2 regions of the Streptomyces sp. NPDC044719 genome follow, and region 2 is predicted to be linked to the other one. Evidence: riboswitches for the same ligand, from Rfam matches in the RefSeq annotation. Region 2 holds a riboswitch; the other holds the start of a gene.

Region 1 (3,398 bases), on a different contig from region 2:
CGGTGCGCTGCTCGTCCCCGTTGGCCCGGTGGTACCCGCGGACAGCGAGCAGACCGGCGAGCTCGCCCTGCGACCCGGCGTTCGGCTGGAGGGACACCTTGTCGTACCCGGTGACCTCGGCGAGACGCTCCTCCAGCTCGTGGATGAGCGTGAGGTAGCCCTCAGCCTGCGCCGCGGGCGCGAAGGGGTGCAGCTGCCCGAACTCGGGCCAGGTGACCGGCTCCATCTCCGTGGTCGCGTTGAGCTTCATGGTGCAGGAGCCCAGCGGGATCATGCCGCGGTCGAGCGCGTAGTCGCGGTCGGCCAGCCGCCGCAGGTAGCGGAGCATGGCGGTCTCGGAGCGGTACTGGTGGAAGACCGGGTGGGCCATGTACTCGTCGGACCGCAGCAGGGCACCCGCAAGCCCGTCCTCCGTGGCGGCGTCCAGCGCCTCGACGACACCCTCGACCCCGAACGCGGCCCACACGGCACGCAACTGGGCCCGCGTGGTGGTCTCGTCGCAGGCGATCGAGACGTGGTCGGCGTCGACGAGACGCAGGTTGATCCCGTTCCGCTCCGCGGCGGCCACGACCTCGGCGGCCCGGCCCTCGACGCGCACGGTCACGGTGTCGAAGTAGGCCCCGTGCACGACCTCCACACCGCCGTTCGCGAGCCCGGCGGCGAGGACCGTGGCGTACCGGTGGGTGCGCCGCGCGATGCTCTTCAGGCCCTCGGGCCCGTGGTAGACGGCGTACATGCCGGCCATCACGGCGAGCAGCACCTGGGCGGTGCAGATGTTGCTGGTGGCCTTCTCACGGCGGATGTGCTGCTCACGCGTCTGCAGCGCCAGCCGGTAGGCCTTGTTCCCGTCGGCGTCCACGGACACGCCGACGAGCCGCCCGGGCAGGCTGCGTGCCATCTTCTCACCGACGGCCATGTAACCGGCGTGCGGTCCGCCGAAGCCCATCGGCACACCGAACCGCTGTGTCGTGCCGACCGCGATGTCCGCACCGAGTTCACCGGGCGACTTCAGCAGGGTCAGCGCCAGCAGATCGGCGGCGACGGTGACGAGCGCCCCGAGCTCGTGCGCCTGGTCGATGACCGGCTTGATGTCCCGCACGGCACCGGAGGCGCCCGGGTACTGGATCAGCACGCCGTTGATCTCGCGCTCGGCGATCCCGGCGGGGATGCCGTCGCTCAGGTCCGCGACGACGACCTCGACTCCGGTCGGCTCGGCGCGGGTCTGGATCACGGCGATGGTCTGCGGCAGCGCGTCCGCGTCGACCAGGAACAGGCCCTTCTTGTTCTTGCCCAGCCGCCGCGACAGCGCCATGGCCTCGGCCGCCGCGGTGCCCTCGTCGAGCAGGGACGCGCCGGAGGTCGGCAGTCCGGTCAGGTCGGCGACCATGGTCTGGAAGTTGAGCAGCGCCTCGAGCCGGCCCTGCGAGATCTCCGGCTGGTACGGCGTGTAGGCCGTGTACCAGGAAGGGTTCTCCATGACGTTGCGCATGACGACCGGCGGCGTGAACGTGCCGTAGTAGCCGAGCCCGATCATGGAGCCGAGGACCTGGTTGCGGTCGGCGAGGGAGCGCAGCTCGGCGATCACCTCGGCCTCGCTGCGGGCGCCCGGCAGGTCCAGCGCCTCGGCGCTCTTGATCACAGCCGGAACAGCGGCGGTCGTCAGCTCGTCCAGCGAGCCGTAGCCGACCTGCGCGAGCATCTTGGCGCAGGCCTCGTGGTCGGGGCCGATGTGGCGCTGCTCGAAGGGGACTGCCTCTTCGAGGTCGGAGAGCGGAATGCGATGGGCGGTCATATGCGGAGGCCTCCTGGTCTGACACGACCTTCGAGGGGCACCACGGCACGGGTACCCGGACGGCCTCCCCCTCTGTCATGTCAACCTGAGAGCTTCACCGGATCGCCCGAAGGCCTCCGGCTTTCACCGTCGGTGAGGGCGGAAGCCGTGACATCCGCCCTGCTTTCCAGAGTGACCTCGTCCGTGCGGTACGTGAGCCTGAGAGATTCCGGGGAGGATTTGCTCCTTCGGCGCCTCCGATGGTGTCTGGAGGACTCTCCCGCACGGGGTCAGCAGCCGTTGTCAGCCTACCAGCGCGGTCAGCGCACGAACCTTCGAGTGGCCGCCTCCTCGATTGTGCCGTTTTGTAGTGGTTACGGATGAGTTGCGACCATGTGGAGGGCCCGTGCGAACCGATATCGATCCGCGCAACCTGATCGGCCGCAAGGCGTTCGACCGCAACGGAACCAGGATCGGCACGATCGACGAGGTGTACCTCGACGACGCCACCGGCGTGCCTGAGTGGGCGGCCATACGGACCGGCCTGTTCAGCCGGGACGCCTTCGTCCCCCTCGAGCCCAGCGAACTGATCGACGGCGCCCTCCACGTGCCCTTCGACCGCGCCCTCATCAAGGACGCCCCCGACTTCGGCGTGGGCCGCCACCTCTCCCCGGAGCAGGAACTCCAGCTCTACCACCACTACGGCCTCGACGTCGCCGCCCCTCCCCCGCTCCAGGACCACGACTTCGGCAAACTGGCAGGCACGGACGAGACGGCCTGAAGCCCTCCGCGAGCCGCCTAAGGAGCAACGGAGCGCAGCCCCACACCCCCGGAGTCACCATCCGGCCCATCGACCCCCTCAGACTCTCGTAACACCAGCGGCAGCGGATCCGCCGGCTCCAGCTCCGGATCGTCGACCCGGAAGGTCCGCACACGCCCTGGCTCGGAGTCGGGCGTCTCGAACCGTACGGTGACCCGCCCCAGGCCGCTGCCCTGCACCCACCCGTGCCCGAACCCGGCGTGCCGCACGTCATGCCCGGCGGGCCAACGCCGCTCGGCCGGCACGGGCTGCTCCTCGACCGGCGCCGCGGCGTGCTCCTCGGCCGGGCCCTCCGCGACCGCTCGCTGACCGGCCGCCTGCGCGAACAGGTCCTCCTGCGTGTAGTCGGCGAGCCCGCTGACGCCCACTCCGAGCAGCCGCACGCCGCCCGTCGTGTCGACCGAGTCCAGCAGTCTGGCCGCCGCCTCACGGATCACCCCGGGATCGTCCGTCGGCCCGCGCAGCGTCTCGGACCGGGTGAGCGTCGAGAAGTCGTACCGCCGCACCTTCAGCACGATGGTCCGCCCGGACAGCCCGGCCTCGCGCAGCCTCCGCACACAGCGGTCGGCGAGCCGCTGCACCTCCAGCCCGACCCGCAGCCGGTCGTGGATGTCCACGTCATAGGTGTCCTCGACCGACACCGACTTCGCTTCCCGCTCGGCCACCACGGGCCGGTCGTCCCGCGCCAGGGCCATGGCGTAGAGCCCGTGCCCGTGCGCCTTCCCCAGCAGCCGGACCAGCTCGTCCTCACCGGCCTCGGCGATCTCCTCGACCGTGGTGATCCCGGCCCGCCGAAGATGGTCGCCC
Region 2 (3,398 bases):
GGCCGGGTCGAACTCGTGCAGGGACGTGTTCAGGACGGACATACGGCTACGACTCCTCAGCCGGCGGAGAACGCGGTGTACTCGTCGGCGGAGAGCAGGTCGCCCGGCTCGTCCGTGACGCGCACCTTGAACAGCCAGCCGCCCTCGAAGGGGGCCGAGTTCACCAGCGACGGGTCGTTCACCACGTCCTCGTTGACCTCGGTGACCTCGCCGGAGACCGGGGAGTAGAGGTCGGACACGGACTTGGTCGACTCCAGCTCGCCGCAGGTCTCACCGGCGGACACGGCGTCACCGACCGCCGGGAGCTGGACGAAGACGACGTCGCCCAGCGCGTTCGCCGCGTGCTCCGTGATGCCGATCGTCGAGACGCCGTCCTCGGCGCCCGACAGCCACTCGTGCTCCTTGCTGTAACGCAGCTCTTTGGGGTTGCTCATGGCCTGGATTCTCCTGTACGCGCGGGAGTGCTGATGAAGGGGACCGCTGGTGAGCGGGGATGAGATGCCCGGGACCGCTGTGACGGCCCGCGGCCAGTGTCTACTTCTGGCGCTTGTAGAACGGCAGCGCCACGACCTCGTACGGCTCGTGACTGCCCCGGATGTCCACGGCCACACCGGGTGTGCCGGGCGCCGCGTGCGCGGGGTCGACGTACGCCATCGCGATCGGCTTGCCGAGCGTGGGGGAGGGGGCGCCGGAGGTGACCTCGCCGATCACCTCGCCGCCGGTGACCACCGGGTACCCGGCGCGCGGGACCCTACGGCCCTCGGCGACGAGGCCGACCAGGACGCGGGGCGGGTTCTGCTCGGCGCGCGCGGCGGCCTCCGTCAGGGCCTCGCGGCCCACGAAGTCGCCCTCCTTCTCGAACTTCACCACCCGGCCGAGCCCGGCGTCGAAGGGCGTCAGGGAGGTGCTCAGCTCGTGCCCGTACAGCGGCATGCCCGCCTCGAGGCGCAGCGTGTCGCGGCAGGACAGGCCGCACGGGACCAGGCCGGCGCCCTCGCCCGCCTTGGTCAGGGCCTGCCACAGCTCGACGGCGTGCTCGGGCTTCACGAACAGCTCGAAGCCGTCCTCGCCGGTGTACCCGGTGCGGGCGATGAGGGCCGGGACGCCCGCGACCGTGCCGGGCAGTCCGGCGTAGTACTTCAGGCCGTCGAGGTCGGCGTCGGTCAGGGACTTCAGGATCCCCGGGGACTCCGGGCCCTGTACGGCGAGCAGCGCGTAGGCGTCCCGGTCGTCGCGCACCTCGGCGTCGAAGCCGGCGGAACGTTCCACCAGGGCGTCCAGGACCACCTGCGCGTTGGAGGCGTTGGCGACCACCATGTACTCGGTCTCGCCCAGCCGGTAGACGATCAGGTCGTCGAGGATGCCGCCGTCGGCCTGGCAGATCATGGTGTAGCGGGCGCGGCCGGGCTTGACCCCGCCGATGTTGCCCACCAGGGCGAAGTCGAGGAGGGCGGCGGCCTGCGGGCCGGTGACGGTGATCTCGCCCATGTGGGAGAGGTCGAAGAGCCCGGCCTTCGTGCGCACGGCGTTGTGCTCGTCGCGCTCGGAGCCGTAGCGCAGGGGCATGTCCCAGCCGGCGAAGTCGGTCATCGTCGCGCCGAGCGAACGATGCAGGGCATCGAGCGCGGTGTGGCGGAGTTCTCCTGTACTGCTCATCGGTCGGTTGTCTCCCAAGGCATGACGGCGAGGTCGTTCCTCCCCATCTGTCATCGGAACCTGAGAGGTTCGCCATGACCACTCGGGACACGGCTTGCACCTTGGGTGGAGCCACGCCGCTTCCCCGGAATCGGAGAAGGGTGCGGCCCGCTTTTCAGATGTGCCTCGCCCGCGCGGTAACGGGGCCTGAGAGATTCAAGGGAGGGACTTGCTCCTTCGGCGCCCCAGCGTCGGACGGTGCTGGGGACTCTCCCGCGCGGATTCAAACGGCCGGTATGCAGTTGGCGCGCACATCATTGCACGCATTGTCGCGGGGTGGCAGGGGGACCACCCTGTAGCAGGGATGTTGCAGGAAGAGGACTAAATCCAGAGACATCGGGCATTACCTTCTCTTTACACTCGGCGGGCATGGGACTCCGTACCTGGCCCCAGGGGAGGACGATCACGGTGAACAGGACCACCGCGTACGCCACGACGTCGGGCATCGCGCTGCCCGAGCAGCCGGCCGCTCCGGTGCGCGCGGCCTGCGGCCCGCAGCCGGTGCCGGTCGTCCGCGATCTGCGCGAGCGCGCCGGCCGCGGCCCGCACGCGCTGCTGTTCGGCCCCAACGACATCGTCGTGGTCACAGGCCTGCCCGGCAGCGGCAAGTCCACGCTGATGCGGCGCACCGTGCCGGGCCGGCGCATCGACTCCCAGGACACCCGCGACCACTGGGACCTCCGCATGCCGCGCGCCCTGCCGTACGCGGTCTACCGCCCGCTCGTCCGGCTCGCGCACTACGCCGGACTGCGCCGCGCCCTGCGCACCGGCGAGGGCGTCGTCGTGCACGACTGCGGCACCCAGGCCTGGGTCCGCCGCTGGCTCGCCCGCGAGGCCCGCCGCCGGGGCGGCACGCTCCACCTTCTGATGCTCGACGTCGCCCCCGAACAGGCCCTGGCCGGCCAGCGCGACCGCGGCCGCGGCGTCTCGCGGTACGCGTTCCTGCGCCACCGCGCGGCCACCACCCGCCTCCTGCGAGAGGTGGAGCGCGGCGAACTGCCCAGCGGCTGCGGCTCGGCGATCCTCGCCGACCGCGACGCGGCGAACACCCTGCACCGCATCGCCTTCGCGGGCTGACGGCCCGGGCCCGTGAACCGGCACGGACGGTGCCGGCTGTCCGCGCGGCCGGCGGCTCTGGCTACCGGGCTGGCGGCCGCCGTCGGTGAGCCGTGTTCGCGGAGTCGGCGGCCGCGGATGGTGAGCCGGGTTCATGGGCCGGTGGCCGCAGTCGGTGAATCGTGTTCATGGGGCAGGCGGCACTGACCGGTGAGCCGCGTTCATGGGGCAGGCGGCACCGGCCAGTGCACCGTGTTCATGGGCGGGCAGCCGCAGTCGGTGAGCCCGAAAAGCGTGGGCCGGTCGCCCGCGGCCCCGCGTCGTGGTTCACGGGGTGGTCGTCCCTCGTTCCCGAGCCGCTAGCCTTTGAGCCACAGCAGTGGTTTCAGGCAGGCGGTAGGCAGATGGACTTCCCGGCGGACTTCTCCGCGGACTTCCCGGCGCAGACGCAGACCCACCCGCACGGCGGATGGCCCGGCAACGAGCTGGAGGAGGTGCTCTCGGCCTCCCTCGGCGCCGGCCCCTCGGCCGGCGGGCGGATCGTCGAGGTGCTCGGCCGGAGCTTCGTGTGGATCCCGCTCCCCAACGGCGGCGGCCCGCAGAGCGGCCCCCTCGACCTCCCCGGCATCGAGATCGACGGCCAGGCG

Evidence for each region. Region 2 has a riboswitch for glycine ahead of gcvT (glycine cleavage system aminomethyltransferase GcvT). Riboswitches for the same ligand answer to the same signal wherever they lie in the genome.
Region 1: it holds a riboswitch for glycine, as region 2 does, so the genes downstream of both, gcvP (aminomethyl-transferring glycine dehydrogenase) here and gcvT (glycine cleavage system aminomethyltransferase GcvT) in region 2, are expected to answer to the same signal.

The regions. Positions count from the first base shown of each region.
Region 1 covers NZ_JBWKHE010000004.1:9,787-13,184, reverse strand. Annotated here, with positions in the region: gene gcvP (aminomethyl-transferring glycine dehydrogenase) at 1-1,792, opposite strand, end outside; glycine riboswitch at 1,969-2,064, opposite strand; gene AC07DF_RS15940 (PRC-barrel domain-containing protein) at 2,178-2,552, shown strand; gene AC07DF_RS15935 (DNA polymerase IV) at 2,570-3,398, opposite strand, start outside.
Region 2 covers NZ_JBWKHE010000001.1:1,138,181-1,141,578, forward strand. Annotated here, with positions in the region: gene glyA (serine hydroxymethyltransferase) at 1-42, opposite strand, end outside; gene gcvH (glycine cleavage system protein GcvH) at 57-434, opposite strand; gene gcvT (glycine cleavage system aminomethyltransferase GcvT) at 535-1,656, opposite strand; glycine riboswitch at 1,694-1,819, opposite strand; glycine riboswitch at 1,821-1,921, opposite strand; gene AC07DF_RS05325 (AAA family ATPase) at 2,104-2,772, shown strand; gene AC07DF_RS05330 (enhanced serine sensitivity protein SseB) at 3,156-3,398, shown strand, end outside.